2 regions of the Pseudomonas sp. MHK4 genome follow, and region 2 is predicted to be linked to the other one. Evidence: predicted binding sites of a transcription regulator. Region 2 holds the regulator's gene; the other holds the start of a gene.
What was found. Region 2 encodes sigma-54, which starts transcription at its own class of promoters, with help from an activator protein. Its sites were predicted from a motif close to ANTGGCATNNANNTTGCTNT; they were not measured.
Positions count from the first base shown of each region.

Region 1 (5,926 bases), on a different contig from region 2:
GCCGTGACGTTGCAAGCCCAGTGCGGCGATCACGCCGATGACGCCGATGGCGAAGTTCGCCAGGTTCAGGCCGAACACCCCGCTGACGATCAGCAGGAACGCGACGATGAACAAGGGCACGGCGATCAGGTGCAGCACCAGGTTGGTCGGGTGCTGGTGATTGTTCGGGTAGGCGCGCCATTGCCAGGCGGGAAGGTTGGGGTGACGTTTACCCATGATGCTGATCCTCGATCCATGTTGAACTCATGAACCAAGGATAGGCCCGGTCAATGCAGGCGGCGAATCAAGCCTGACTATCGAAGCGATAGCGCTCATCGTCGTTGTCGATGCCGCCCGTTATAGCTTGAGCTGCCCGATCGCCTTGCTCAACTGACCCGCCAACGCCGCCAGCTCATCACTGGTGGTGGCCGAGCTGACGGTCTGGCGCACCGTGTTCTCGGTGACGTCGCGGATGCTCACCACCGCGCGGTTCATCTCTTCGGCTACCTGGCTCTGTTGCTCGGCCGCCACGGCGATCTGGGTGTTGCTTTCACGCATCTGCGCCACCGCCCCGGTGATTTGCGCCAGCGCGGCCCCAGCCTCCTGCGCCTGCTGTACGCATTCGTCGGCCTTGAACGAACTCTCCTGCATGAAGTCCACCGCATCGCGAGTGCCCGATTGCAACGCGGACACCATCACGGTGATTTCATCGGTGGAGGTCTGCACGCGCTTGGCCAGGTTGCGCACTTCATCGGCGACCACCGCAAAGCCACGGCCCATTTCACCGGCGCGGGCCGCTTCGATCGCCGCGTTCAGCGCCAGCAGATTGGTCTGCTCGGCGATGCTGTGGATCACATTGACCACACCGTTGATCTTATGGCTGTCCTCGGCCAGGCGCTGGATCATCTCGGCGGTCTGCTGCACGCCTGTAGACAGTCCGGCAATCGATCGCTGCACGCGCATGACCACTTCCTGCCCGCTGCCGGCCAAGGTGTCGGCAGATTGCGACAGGTCCCGGGTGGCACCGGCGTGCTGGGCGATGTGATAGACGGTGGCGGTCATTTCATTGATGGCCGTCGCCGCCTGATCGGTTTCGCTCTGTTGGCCCAGCATGCCGTGACGCACTTCATTCATGCTCGATGCCAGGCGTGCGGCGCCGTCGTCCAGTTGCCGGACCGTGCTGGCGACGGTGCTGACCACGCGTTGGTAACCGGCCTGCATGGCGTTGAACGCGTTGGCCATCTGCCCGACTTCGTCGCTGCAGGTCAGCGGGACGCGGGCCGACAGGTCGCCGGTTTTTTCGACGTGAAGCATCACGTCCTTCAAGGTATTGAGCTGGCTGAGCAAAAAACGGATCAACAACTGTGAGGCGCCGAGCATCGCCAGCATCAGGATGAACACCGCCACCGCATAGTTGGCAGCACGTTCGCCAAACACCTGGAAGAGACTCGGGCCATGGGCAATCAGCGCGACCCGCTGGCCATCCGCGCGGGTGAAGACTTCGGTGCCGATCGGCAGGTTGTCACCAAAATACGGCAGCGCATCGATCTCGACCCAGCCGTTTGCATCGGCCAGTGCCTGCAGCGGTTGACCGTTGAGCATCGGTGCCTGGCCCTGCTCGAAGGTCAACAGATGCTCGGCCCTGGGCAGCGGCTGCCCGGCAGGCCAGTCGGCGAGCCATCGTGCCTGGGCCTGGGCTGACGCCTGGGCGGCGTGGCTGCGGGCCTGTTGTTCGAGGTGCACGGCATAAAACACCAGCAGCAGCGTGGTGACGAAGGCGACGGCATTGACCGCCCAGAATTTGTACTTCAACGAGATGTTGCTAAGCCAGGCACCCATGGAGGTCTTCTCTGATAGCGGAAACAGTTTTGGCAAGGTGCCATTATTGTGCCGCTACTGTTCGGCTGAGCGCTTGATGTGGGTCAAGATAACGAGCCATGCTTGCACGCCGCCATCCCGGGGCGTAATGCGCTATCCTGCGCGCCCCCAAAATTGACTTGCTACAGGATCCGCCCCATGAAAGCCGCACTCATCGAACTCATCAGCAACATCAGCTCCGGGTGCATGGGTGATGACGAAATCGAAAAAGTCGCTGACGAAGCGGCCCAGGCTTACGCCGACCCAGCGGCTTTCCTGAGCGCCAACCCGGACATCAACTACGACGACACTTTCCCGATCCCGCTGGGTGAATGGGTGGTCGTTGGCAGTCTGCCCGAGACCGTGCTGTTCCAGGCCGACACCTATGTGGACCTGTTTGCCCAGATCGTCGCCTCGTTCGGCCCGGGGGTGGAGTTCAATCTCAAACCCAAGCAGTTGGCCAAAACCGAAGCCTTGACCGCGCTCAATCGCATCCAGGTGCAAATGAGCAGCCTGAACAAGGAAAACGGCGGTTACACGCTGATGAACTTCAGCCAGTTGCTGGACGATGAGCTGCAAGTGGTGCTGGTCTACGGCAATGCCGTGCCGCGGGTGCTGGAATTGTGCGCCGAAGTCGGCATCGCCGCTGCGCCCTCGCTGGAAGCCTTGAAAGTCGCGATCCACGTCTGAACCGGTAATGCTGTCAAAAAAAGGGAACCCTGGTCACGGCCGGCTATCCTAAGAGGGCAACTCACTCTTCGGGAGCGTCATCATGGGTTCCACGTTCAATAGCCTGGTTGGCTTGATCATTCTTGCCTTGGACATCTGGGCAATCATCAACGTGCTGAAAAGCGGCGCCGAAACCGGGATGAAGATCTTCTGGGTGCTGTTGATCCTGTTGCTGCCGGTTCTGGGCCTGATCATCTGGGCCATCGCAGGGCCGCGAGGAAATGTGCGCATCTGAAGCAGAGCACTCGCCGGAACATTTGCCCGGCGTCCAGGGTCGAGATAGGTGTAGGCCCATCAATGGGTTTTATCGAGGAGGCACCGATGCAAAAGTGGAAAGTCACTTTCGTGGATGATCATGGTGAAGTAATCGACGAAGTCTTCGAGTGCGAGGAGTGCCCGGATCACGAGAAGGCCGCCACTCTCATCAAGGAACGGCTCTTTCCTGTGGCCGCCAAACTGGATCTGAACGATCTGGAGGGGCGAACCTCCGATGCAGGCGTGAAAAACCTGAAGACCCAGAATAGTATCGAAATCCGCAGCATTACTCCCATCTGAACCACTTCTCGTCATTGACCGCAGTGAAACCAGGCCTTGGCAGCGCCTCTATCTTGGGGCTACTCTGCAATCGAGATCAGCGAATGGATCGCTAAGGTCTGGTCTTGTCAGCTCCATGCTTGTTTCCCATCGGCATCTGGTTGTCGATTCGTGCGTACCCTTTGGGTTGCGCACCCTGGGAGTACGGAAAGTCTATCCATCAGTTTGAGGAGGACGTTTCATGAGCACAGCCTATCAAGAAGACATCAGCAGCAGTGTGCTGCGCCGCATGAAAGAAGGCGGTTTTGACTTTTCCCGGTTCCATCCCATCGAGTTCTACGCCATTTTCCCGGACGAGGAGCGGGCACGCAGGGCGGCAGGTCATTTCCACCGTGGTGAATCCCTGGATGCGCAAGTCAGTGTGCGCGACGATGGCGCCTGGGCGCTGGAGTTGTGCAAGGTCATGTATGCGACCTACGATGACATTGGCGATTTCGAACAGGGTTTCGAGGCAGTGGTCGAGCCTCTGGGCGGCATTATTGAAGGCTGGGGTGTGAAACAGGAGGTACGAGGGCGACTCGCATAATCTTATGAACAGTGACACTCGGCAATGACGGCTGACCTTCGGGTTGGCCGTTTTCGTTTGTGCCGATGGGGAATTGAACACGGCTTTGTAGGAGCCCGGCTTGCCGGCGAAGGCGTCCCCGAAGAACGACGCATGACCTAATGACGCCTTCGCCGGCAAGCCGGCTCCTACAGACTATGCTAGTGATGGGCGACAACAACGCCTTGCAATGAAGCGGGGGCAGTCAGGTTGGGGCATTTGCCGCACAGGATTGGTGCGGTGCTCGCGCAGCGATTATCCAACCGATTGAAATCTAAGCGTTTCTGCCGATGGCACGGGCCTTGCGAAGGCCTGGTTGTCCGGGTGACAAGGAGTACGGCATGATCCGCACCTATTTTGATGAGATGTACGATGCCGGCGGCCAGGTCCGCCCGCATTATCGGGAGTTTGCCCGTTGGCTGGCCGATACGCCTGACGAGCTTTTGGCGCAACGGCGACGCGAGGCCGATCTGTTGTTTCATCGCGCCGGGATTACCTTCACGCTCTACGGTGATGAGCAGGGGACAGAGCGCCTGATTCCCTTTGACACCATCCCTCGCAGCATCCCTGCCAGTGAATGGCGGGTGGTCGAGCGCGGCTGCATCCAGCGGGTCAAGGCGCTGAACATGTTCCTCGCCGACCTCTACCACGAGCAACGCATCATCAAGGCCGGGATCATTCCGGCCGAACAGGTGCTGGCCAACGAGCAATACCAGTTGGCAATGCAAGGGCTCGACCTGCACCGTGATATCTATTCGCACATTTCCGGCGTCGACCTGGTGCGCGACGGCGACGGCACCTACTACGTGCTCGAAGACAACCTGCGTACACCGAGCGGCGTCAGCTACATGCTCGAAGACCGCAAGATGATGATGCGCCTGTTCCCCGAGCTGTTTGCGGCCCAGCGCATTGCCCCGATCGACCATTACCCGAACCTGTTGCTCGACACCCTGAAAAGCTCCAGCCCGATCGATAACCCGAGTGTCGTGGTGCTGACGCCGGGGCGCTTTAACAGCGCCTTCTTCGAACATGCCTTCCTGGCCCGGGAAATGGGCGTCGAGCTGGTGGAAGGCGCGGATCTGTTCGTGCGTGACGACAAGGTATACATGCGCACCACCGACGGACCGAAAGCCGTTGACGTGATCTACCGTCGCCTCGACGATGCGTTCCTCGACCCGCTGGCGTTCAACCCCGACTCGATGCTCGGCGTGCCGGGGCTGCTGTCGTCCTATCGTTCCGGCAATGTCGTGTTGGCGAACGCCATCGGTACCGGGGTGGCGGACGACAAGTCGGTGTATCCGTTCGTCACCGACATGATCCGTTTCTATCTGGATGAAGAACCGATCCTGAAGAACGTACCCACGTGGCAGTGTCGCAATCCTTCTGAACTTTCCCACGTCCTGGCCAATCTGCCAGAGCTGGTGGTCAAGGAAACCCAGGGCTCCGGCGGCTACGGAATGCTGGTGGGGCCAGCGGCGACCGCGGCGGAAATCGAAGCCTTCCGCGCGCGCATCATCGCCAAGCCCCATGCCTACATCGCTCAGCCGACGCTGTCGCTGTCGACCTGTCCGACCTTTGTCGAAAGCGGCATCGCGCCACGCCATATCGACTTGCGTCCGTTTGTATTGTCTGGCCGCGAAACCCGGGTCGTACCCGGTGGTTTGACCCGTGTCGCCCTGCGCGAAGGCTCCCTGGTGGTGAACTCCTCCCAGGGCGGCGGAACCAAGGACACCTGGGTGGTCGAGGATTGAAGGAAGCCTGACATGTTAAGTAGAACTGCCTCGGATTTGTATTGGATGTCGCGTTACCTGGAGCGGGCGGAAAACCTCGCACGGATGCTCGACATCAGTTATTCGCTGTCGCTGATGCCACAGGATGGTCGCGGCGACGGCCTGCACGAACTGGCCATGCCGCTGCTGATCACCGGCACCCTGGACGATTACCTCGAACGCCACGGCGCGCTGCATGCCGAACGGCTGCTGCATTTCTTTGCCCTGGACGCGGCCAACCCGGCCAGCATCTACAGCTGCCTCGGCGCCGCACGGGCCAGTGCTCACGCAGTGCGTGGGCGCATCACCGCCGACATGTGGGAAAACATCAACGCCACCTGGCTGGAGATTCGTGGCATCGCCGAACAGGGCCTGAGCCGGTACGGCATGAGCCGTTTCTGCGAGTGGATCAAGGAGCGTTCCCACCTGTTCCGGGGAGCTTCCTACGGCACCA
Region 1 covers NZ_BAAIAK010000005.1:344,049-349,974, forward strand. The annotation lists gene ACYP2Q_RS15905 (DUF962 domain-containing protein) at 1-216, opposite strand, end outside; gene ACYP2Q_RS15910 (methyl-accepting chemotaxis protein) at 337-1,818, opposite strand; gene ACYP2Q_RS15915 (hypothetical protein) at 1,996-2,526, shown strand; gene ACYP2Q_RS15920 (PLDc N-terminal domain-containing protein) at 2,609-2,800, shown strand; gene ACYP2Q_RS15925 (hypothetical protein) at 2,887-3,120, shown strand; gene ACYP2Q_RS15930 (ribonuclease E inhibitor RraB) at 3,341-3,685, shown strand; gene ACYP2Q_RS15935 (circularly permuted type 2 ATP-grasp protein) at 4,045-5,454, shown strand; gene ACYP2Q_RS15940 (alpha-E domain-containing protein) at 5,467-5,926, shown strand, end outside.
Region 1: ACYP2Q_RS15935 (circularly permuted type 2 ATP-grasp protein) is a predicted target of sigma-54. The motif match lies at 3,993-4,012, and genes of this name have one in related genera.

Region 2 (5,926 bases):
CGGACTGCTCGCGCAGTTCCGGCTTCCAGTAAGGATTGGGCAGGCAGCGCACATCGAATACCAGGTCGGCGTCGACGGGCATGCCACGCTTGAACCCGAACGACTCCACGAGGAATGCCGTGCCGGGTTCTGGCTGGTTCAGCAGGCGCAACTTGAGGGTATCGCGCAGCTGATACAAATTGAGACTGGTGGTGTTGAGCTTGAGATCGGCCAGGTCGGCAATCGGCCCGAGCAGGGTGGTCTCGTCGTTGATCGCCTCGGCCAGTGAGCGGTTGGCATTGCTCAGCGGGTGACGCCTGCGGGTTTCAGAGAAACGCTTGAGCAGGGTTTCCTCGTCGGCATCCAGGTACAGGACATCGCACTGGATGTGGCGGCTGCGCACTTCTGCCAGCAACTCGGGGAAACGCGACAGGTGACTTGGCAGGTTGCGCGCATCGATGGATACGGCTACCAGCGGTTGTGCCAGCTCGGTGTGGATCAGCGCGCGCTCGGCCAGTTCGGGCAGCAACCCGGCAGGCAGGTTGTCGATACAGTAGTAACCGTTGTCCTCGAGAACGTCGAGGGCGGTACTTTTACCCGAGCCGGAGCGACCGCTGACGATGATCAAGCGCATGATTAATGCCCGTTTTGCTCGTCCAGGACAACCTGATACAAGGCTTCATTGCTCGCGGCGCTGCGCAGTTTTTCGCGCACTTCCTTGCGGTCGAGCATGCTGGCGATCTGGCGTAACAGCTCCAGGTGCGCATCGGTAGCGGCTTCCGGGACCAGTAGCACGAACAAAAGGTCAACCGGGGCGCCGTCGATGGCGTCGAAATCTATGGGGGCGTCTAGATGCATCAAGGCACTGATGGGCGATGTGCAGCCCTTCAGGCGACAGTGGGGAATGGCGATGCCGTTGCCAAAACCGGTCGAGCCGAGTTTTTCACGGGCAATCAAAGCCTCGAAGACATCTTGCATCTCCAGATCCGGCACTTCCCGGGCGATCAGGTTGGCAATTTGCTCGAGGGCTTTCTTTTTACTGCCGCCCGGCACGTTCACCAGGGAACGGCCGGGGGTCAGGATGCTTTCAAGTCGGATCATGGGTTGGGAGTGTTAACGACCCGTAGCGCCTTGGAGGAGGCTCTGGGTCTTTTCCTTATGCTTTTTGAGTTGTTTATCCAGCTTGTCAGTCAGTGCGTCGATTGCCGCGTACATATCGGTATGTTCCGCGTTAGCGACCACTTCATTGCCGGGAATATGCAGCGTGGCTTCGATTTTCTGCTTCAGCTTTTCGACCGTCATCGTGACCTGCACGTTGGTGATCTTGTCGAAATGTCGCTCCAATCGTTCGAGTTTTTCGCCGATGTAGGAGCGAAGAGGTTCGGTCACTTCCAGTTGGTGTCCACTGATGTTGACTTGCATACAGCTTCTCCTTCGTTGCCAGTGCATAAAGCGGCAGATCCAGATGATCTGCCACTGGAACGCTGTGGCGTGGCCCTACATCAACCGCTTGCGTTCGCTCGAAGGCGCGATCCCCAGGGATTCGCGGTACTTGGCGACGGTGCGGCGAGCCACCTGAATGCCTTGTGCCTCCAGTAAACCAGCGATCTTGCTGTCACTCAACGGCTTTTTCTGATTTTCCGCCGCCACCAGTTTTTTGATGATCGCGCGAATCGCCGTGGACGAGCATTCTCCGCCCTCGGAGGTGCTGACGTGGCTGGAGAAAAAGTATTTCAGCTCATAAATGCCCCGAGGGGTATGCATGAATTTCTGCGTGGTCACCCGCGAAATCGTCGACTCGTGCATGCCGACCGCTTCGGCGATGTCATGCAGCACCAGCGGTTTCATGGCTTCGTCGCCGTATTCCAGGAAGCCGCGCTGGTGCTCGACGATCTGCGTGGCCACCTTCATCAGGGTTTCGTTGCGGCTTTGCAGGCTCTTGATGAACCAGCGGGCTTCCTGCAACTGATTACGCATGAAGGTGTTGTCGGCGCTGGTGTCGGCCCGGCGAACGAAGCCTGCATACTGGGCGTTGACCCGCAGGCGCGGCACCGATTCCTGGTTGAGTTCGACCAGCCAGCGCTCGTTGTCCTTGCGCACGATCACGTCGGGAACCACATATTCGGCTTCGGTCGACTCGATTTGCGAGCCTGGGCGCGGGTTGAGGCTCTGGACCAGTTCGATCACCTGGCGCAGTTCGTCTTCCTTGAGCTTCATGCGGCGCATCAGCTGGCTGTAGTCGCGGCTGCCGAGAAGGTCGATGTAGTCGGTGACCAGGCGCTTGGCTTCGGCCAGCCAAGGCGTCTTGGCGGGCAGCTGGCGCAATTGCAGCAGCAGGCATTCGCCCAGGTTGCGTGCTCCGATGCCGGCGGGTTCGAATTGCTGGATGCGGTGCAGGACGGCTTCGATCTCGTCCAGTTCGATGTCGAGTTCCGGATCGAAGGCTTCGAGGATTTCCTCCAGCGTCTCGTCCAGATAACCCTGGTTGTTGATGCAGTCGATGAGGGTCACGGCGATCAGGCGATCGGTGTCGGACATCGGTGCCAGGTTCAATTGCCACAGCAGGTGGCTTTGCAGGCTCTCGCCCGCCGATGTGCGGGTGGTGAAATCCCACTCGTCATCATCGTTGCTTGGCAGGCTGCTGGCGCTGGTCTGATAGACGTCTTCCCAAGCGGTGTCGACCGGCAGTTCGTTGGGGATGCGCTCGTTCCAGTCGCCTTCCTCGAGGTTATCGACGGTTGGGGCGGTTTCCTGGTAGGAGGGCTCCTGGATATCGGTACTGGGCTTGTGTTCGGCGTTGTCGGCCAGCGGGTCGGAATTGTCGAAGTCGTCGCCTTCTTCCTGGCGCTCGAGCATCGGATTGGACTCCAGGGCCTCCTGGATTTCCTGTTGCAGGTCCAGGGTCGACAATTGGAGCAGGCGGATGGCCTGTTGCAGCTGCGGTGTCATCGTCAGCTGCTGGCCCATTCTCAAGACTAGCGATGGTTTCATGGCAGGGGCTTAACACCTTATTCGCCGGCGCACATGCGCCATCCACTACAGGGCGCCGAAGCGCCAAACATAAGCAAATTATATGCCTGAAACTGCGGCGTTTGCCTAGAGCGCTGTAACAATAAAAAAAGGTTGATTTTTTATTGCGCCAGGCGCTCGGTCGACCCGCCGGACACCTCGACGCTTACAGACGGAATTCGTGCCCCAGGTACACTTCCTTGACCAGGTCATTGGCCAGGATGGTTTCAGCGTCGCCTTCGGCGATCAGTTGGCCATCGTTGACGATGTAGGCGGTTTCACAGATATCCAGGGTTTCACGGACGTTGTGGTCGGTGATCAGCACCCCGATGCCCTTGGCCTTGAGGTGATGGATGATCTGCTTGATGTCGCCCACCGAAATCGGGTCGACACCGGCGAACGGTTCGTCGAGCAGGATGAATTTCGGGTTGGTGGCCAGTGCCCGGGCGATTTCCACGCGGCGGCGTTCGCCGCCGGACAGGCTCATGCCGAGGTTGTCGCGGATGTGGCTGATGTGGAATTCCTGCAGCAGGCTCTCCAGTTCCTTGCGGCGACCGGCCTTGTCGAGCTCCTTGCGGGTCTCGAGGATGGCCATGATGTTGTCGGCCACCGACAGTTTGCGAAAGATCGACGCTTCCTGCGGCAGATAGCCAATACCCGCCTTGGCACGACCGTGCATCGGCTGGTGGCTGACGTCGAGGTCATCGATCAGCACACGACCCTGATCGGCCTGCACCAGGCCAACGATCATGTAGAAGCAGGTGGTCTTGCCGGCACCGTTGGGGCCGAGCAGGCCGACGATCTGGCCGCTGTCGATGGACAGGCTGACGTCACGCACAACCTGGCGGCTCTTGTAGGCCTTGGCCAGGTGCTGGGCTTTCAGAGTTGCCATTACGGGGCCTTTTGCTCGTCGGTTTTCTTTTTCGGCTGGATCACCATGTCGATGCGTGGACGCGACTCGGTCACCTTGCTGCCCGTGGCGCGACCGGCGCTGGCCAGTTTCTTCTCGGTGTCATAGACGATTTTCTCGCCCTGGGTGACGTTGTTGTCCTTGTCGATGACTTTGGCCTTGTCGATCAGTACCACGCGGTTTTGCGGGGCGAGGTACTGGATGGTCACGCCCCAGCCCTGCACCGGCTTGGTGTCGCCGGCCGTCTGCAGTTGCTCGAAGTAGGCCAGGTTGCCCACCGAGGTCACCACGTCGATGTCGCCGTTCGGGGCGCGGGTCATTGTCACCTTGTTGCCGGTGACCTTCATCGAACCCTGAGTGATGATGACGTCGCCGGTATACGTGGCGATGCCTTGCTTGTCGTCCAGCTGGGCATCGTCGGCCTGAATGCGAATAGGCTGCTGTTGATCGTCCGGCAGAGCCCAGGCGCTCACGCTTCCCAGTGCAGCGCCCAGACTGAGCAAAATAGGGAGGGTTTTAACGAGCCTCATACTGTCCTCTTACGTTCGATAGCAGGTGTATCCTGCTTTCTTTCAAATACGCCTTCATTCCCTTGCCAGTCGATACGCCACCAGCGCCGTCGATTCTAACGTCTCGCTCGGTCTGCGCATATTGCTGCTGCGGGAACACGGTCATGCGAGTGGTGGTGATCAGGGTCCTGCGGTTTTTCTCGTCAAAACGGGTAATGCGCACCGAATCGATCAGCTCGACCTCCGTGCCGTCAGGATTGACTTCGCCTTTTTCGCTCTGCACGTGCCACGGAAACTCGGTTCCGCGGAACATGTTCAGGTCGGGGTTGGTCAGCAGCGTCACTTCGGTGGCCTTCACGTGCTCGACCTTGTCCGACGTCATCTCGTATTGCAGCCTACCGTCCGGCAGGAACTGTACGCTGTGGGCGTTGGTGGCGTAATAGTCGATGGCGCTTTCATCGATCTGCACTACCGGCTTGTCGAGAAAGCGTTCCGGGCTGATGTTCCAGTAGCCGACAGCAGCGAAAATCGCCGTGATGCTACCGAACACCAGAATGTTGCGAATCTTTTTACTTAGCATGATCTGGCTCACAGGTACGCGACGTTGGCCTCATCGAGGCGGCCTTGGGCGCGCAGGATCAATTCGCAGAATTCACGGGCGGCGCCTTCGCCACCACGTGCCTGGGTGATGCCGTGAGCGTGCTCGCGCACGAAGCTGGCGGCATTGGCCACGGCCATGCCCAGGCCAACGCGGCGGATAACCGGCAAGTCCGGCAAGTCGTCACCGAGGTAAGCGACCTGCTCATAGCTTAGGCCGAGTTTGCCAAGAAGCTCGTCGAGCACCACCAGTTTGTCTTCGCGACCCTGATACAGGTGGGGAATGCCGAGGTTCTTCGCCCGTCGCTCGACCACCGGAGTCTTGCGGCCACTGATGATGGCGGTCTGCACGCCGGCCGCCATCAGCATCTTGATGCCCTGGCCGTCGAGCGTATTGAACGTCTTGAATTCGCTGCCGTCTTCGAGGAAGTACAGGCGCCCGTCGGTCAGGACGCCGTCGACATCGAACACCGCCAGTTTGATCTGTTGGCCGCGTTGCAGCAGGTCCGTGCTCATTACATTACTCCCGCACGCAGTAAGTCGTGCATGTTCAGGGCGCCGACCGGGCGGTCTTCGCTATCGACCACGACCAGTGCGTTGATTTTGTGATCTTCCATTATTTTCAGGGCTTCGGCAGCGAGCATTTCGGCACGGGCGGTCTTGCCGTGGGCCGTCATGACCTGATCGATAGTGGCGCTGTGGATGTCGATGCTACGGTCCAGCGTGCGCCGCAAATCACCGTCGGTGAAGATCCCGGCCAGCTTGCCATCGGCCTCGAGTACCACGGTCATGCCCAGGCCTTTGCGAGTCATTTCCATCAACGCATCCTTGAGCAAAGTGCCGCGTTGTACTTGCGGCAGCTCTTGCCCGGCGTGCATGACGTTTTCCACCTTCAGCAGCAGGCGTCGGCCCAGCGCACCGC
Region 2 covers NZ_BAAIAK010000007.1:148,536-154,461, reverse strand. The annotation lists gene rapZ (RNase adapter RapZ) at 1-613, opposite strand, end outside; gene ptsN (PTS IIA-like nitrogen regulatory protein PtsN) at 616-1,080, opposite strand; gene hpf (ribosome hibernation-promoting factor, HPF/YfiA family) at 1,093-1,401, opposite strand; gene ACYP2Q_RS19010 (RNA polymerase factor sigma-54) at 1,477-2,970, opposite strand; gene lptB (LPS export ABC transporter ATP-binding protein) at 3,155-3,880, opposite strand; gene lptA (lipopolysaccharide transport periplasmic protein LptA) at 3,880-4,428, opposite strand; gene lptC (LPS export ABC transporter periplasmic protein LptC) at 4,415-4,987, opposite strand; gene ACYP2Q_RS18990 (KdsC family phosphatase) at 4,996-5,520, opposite strand; gene ACYP2Q_RS18985 (KpsF/GutQ family sugar-phosphate isomerase) at 5,520-5,926, opposite strand, start outside.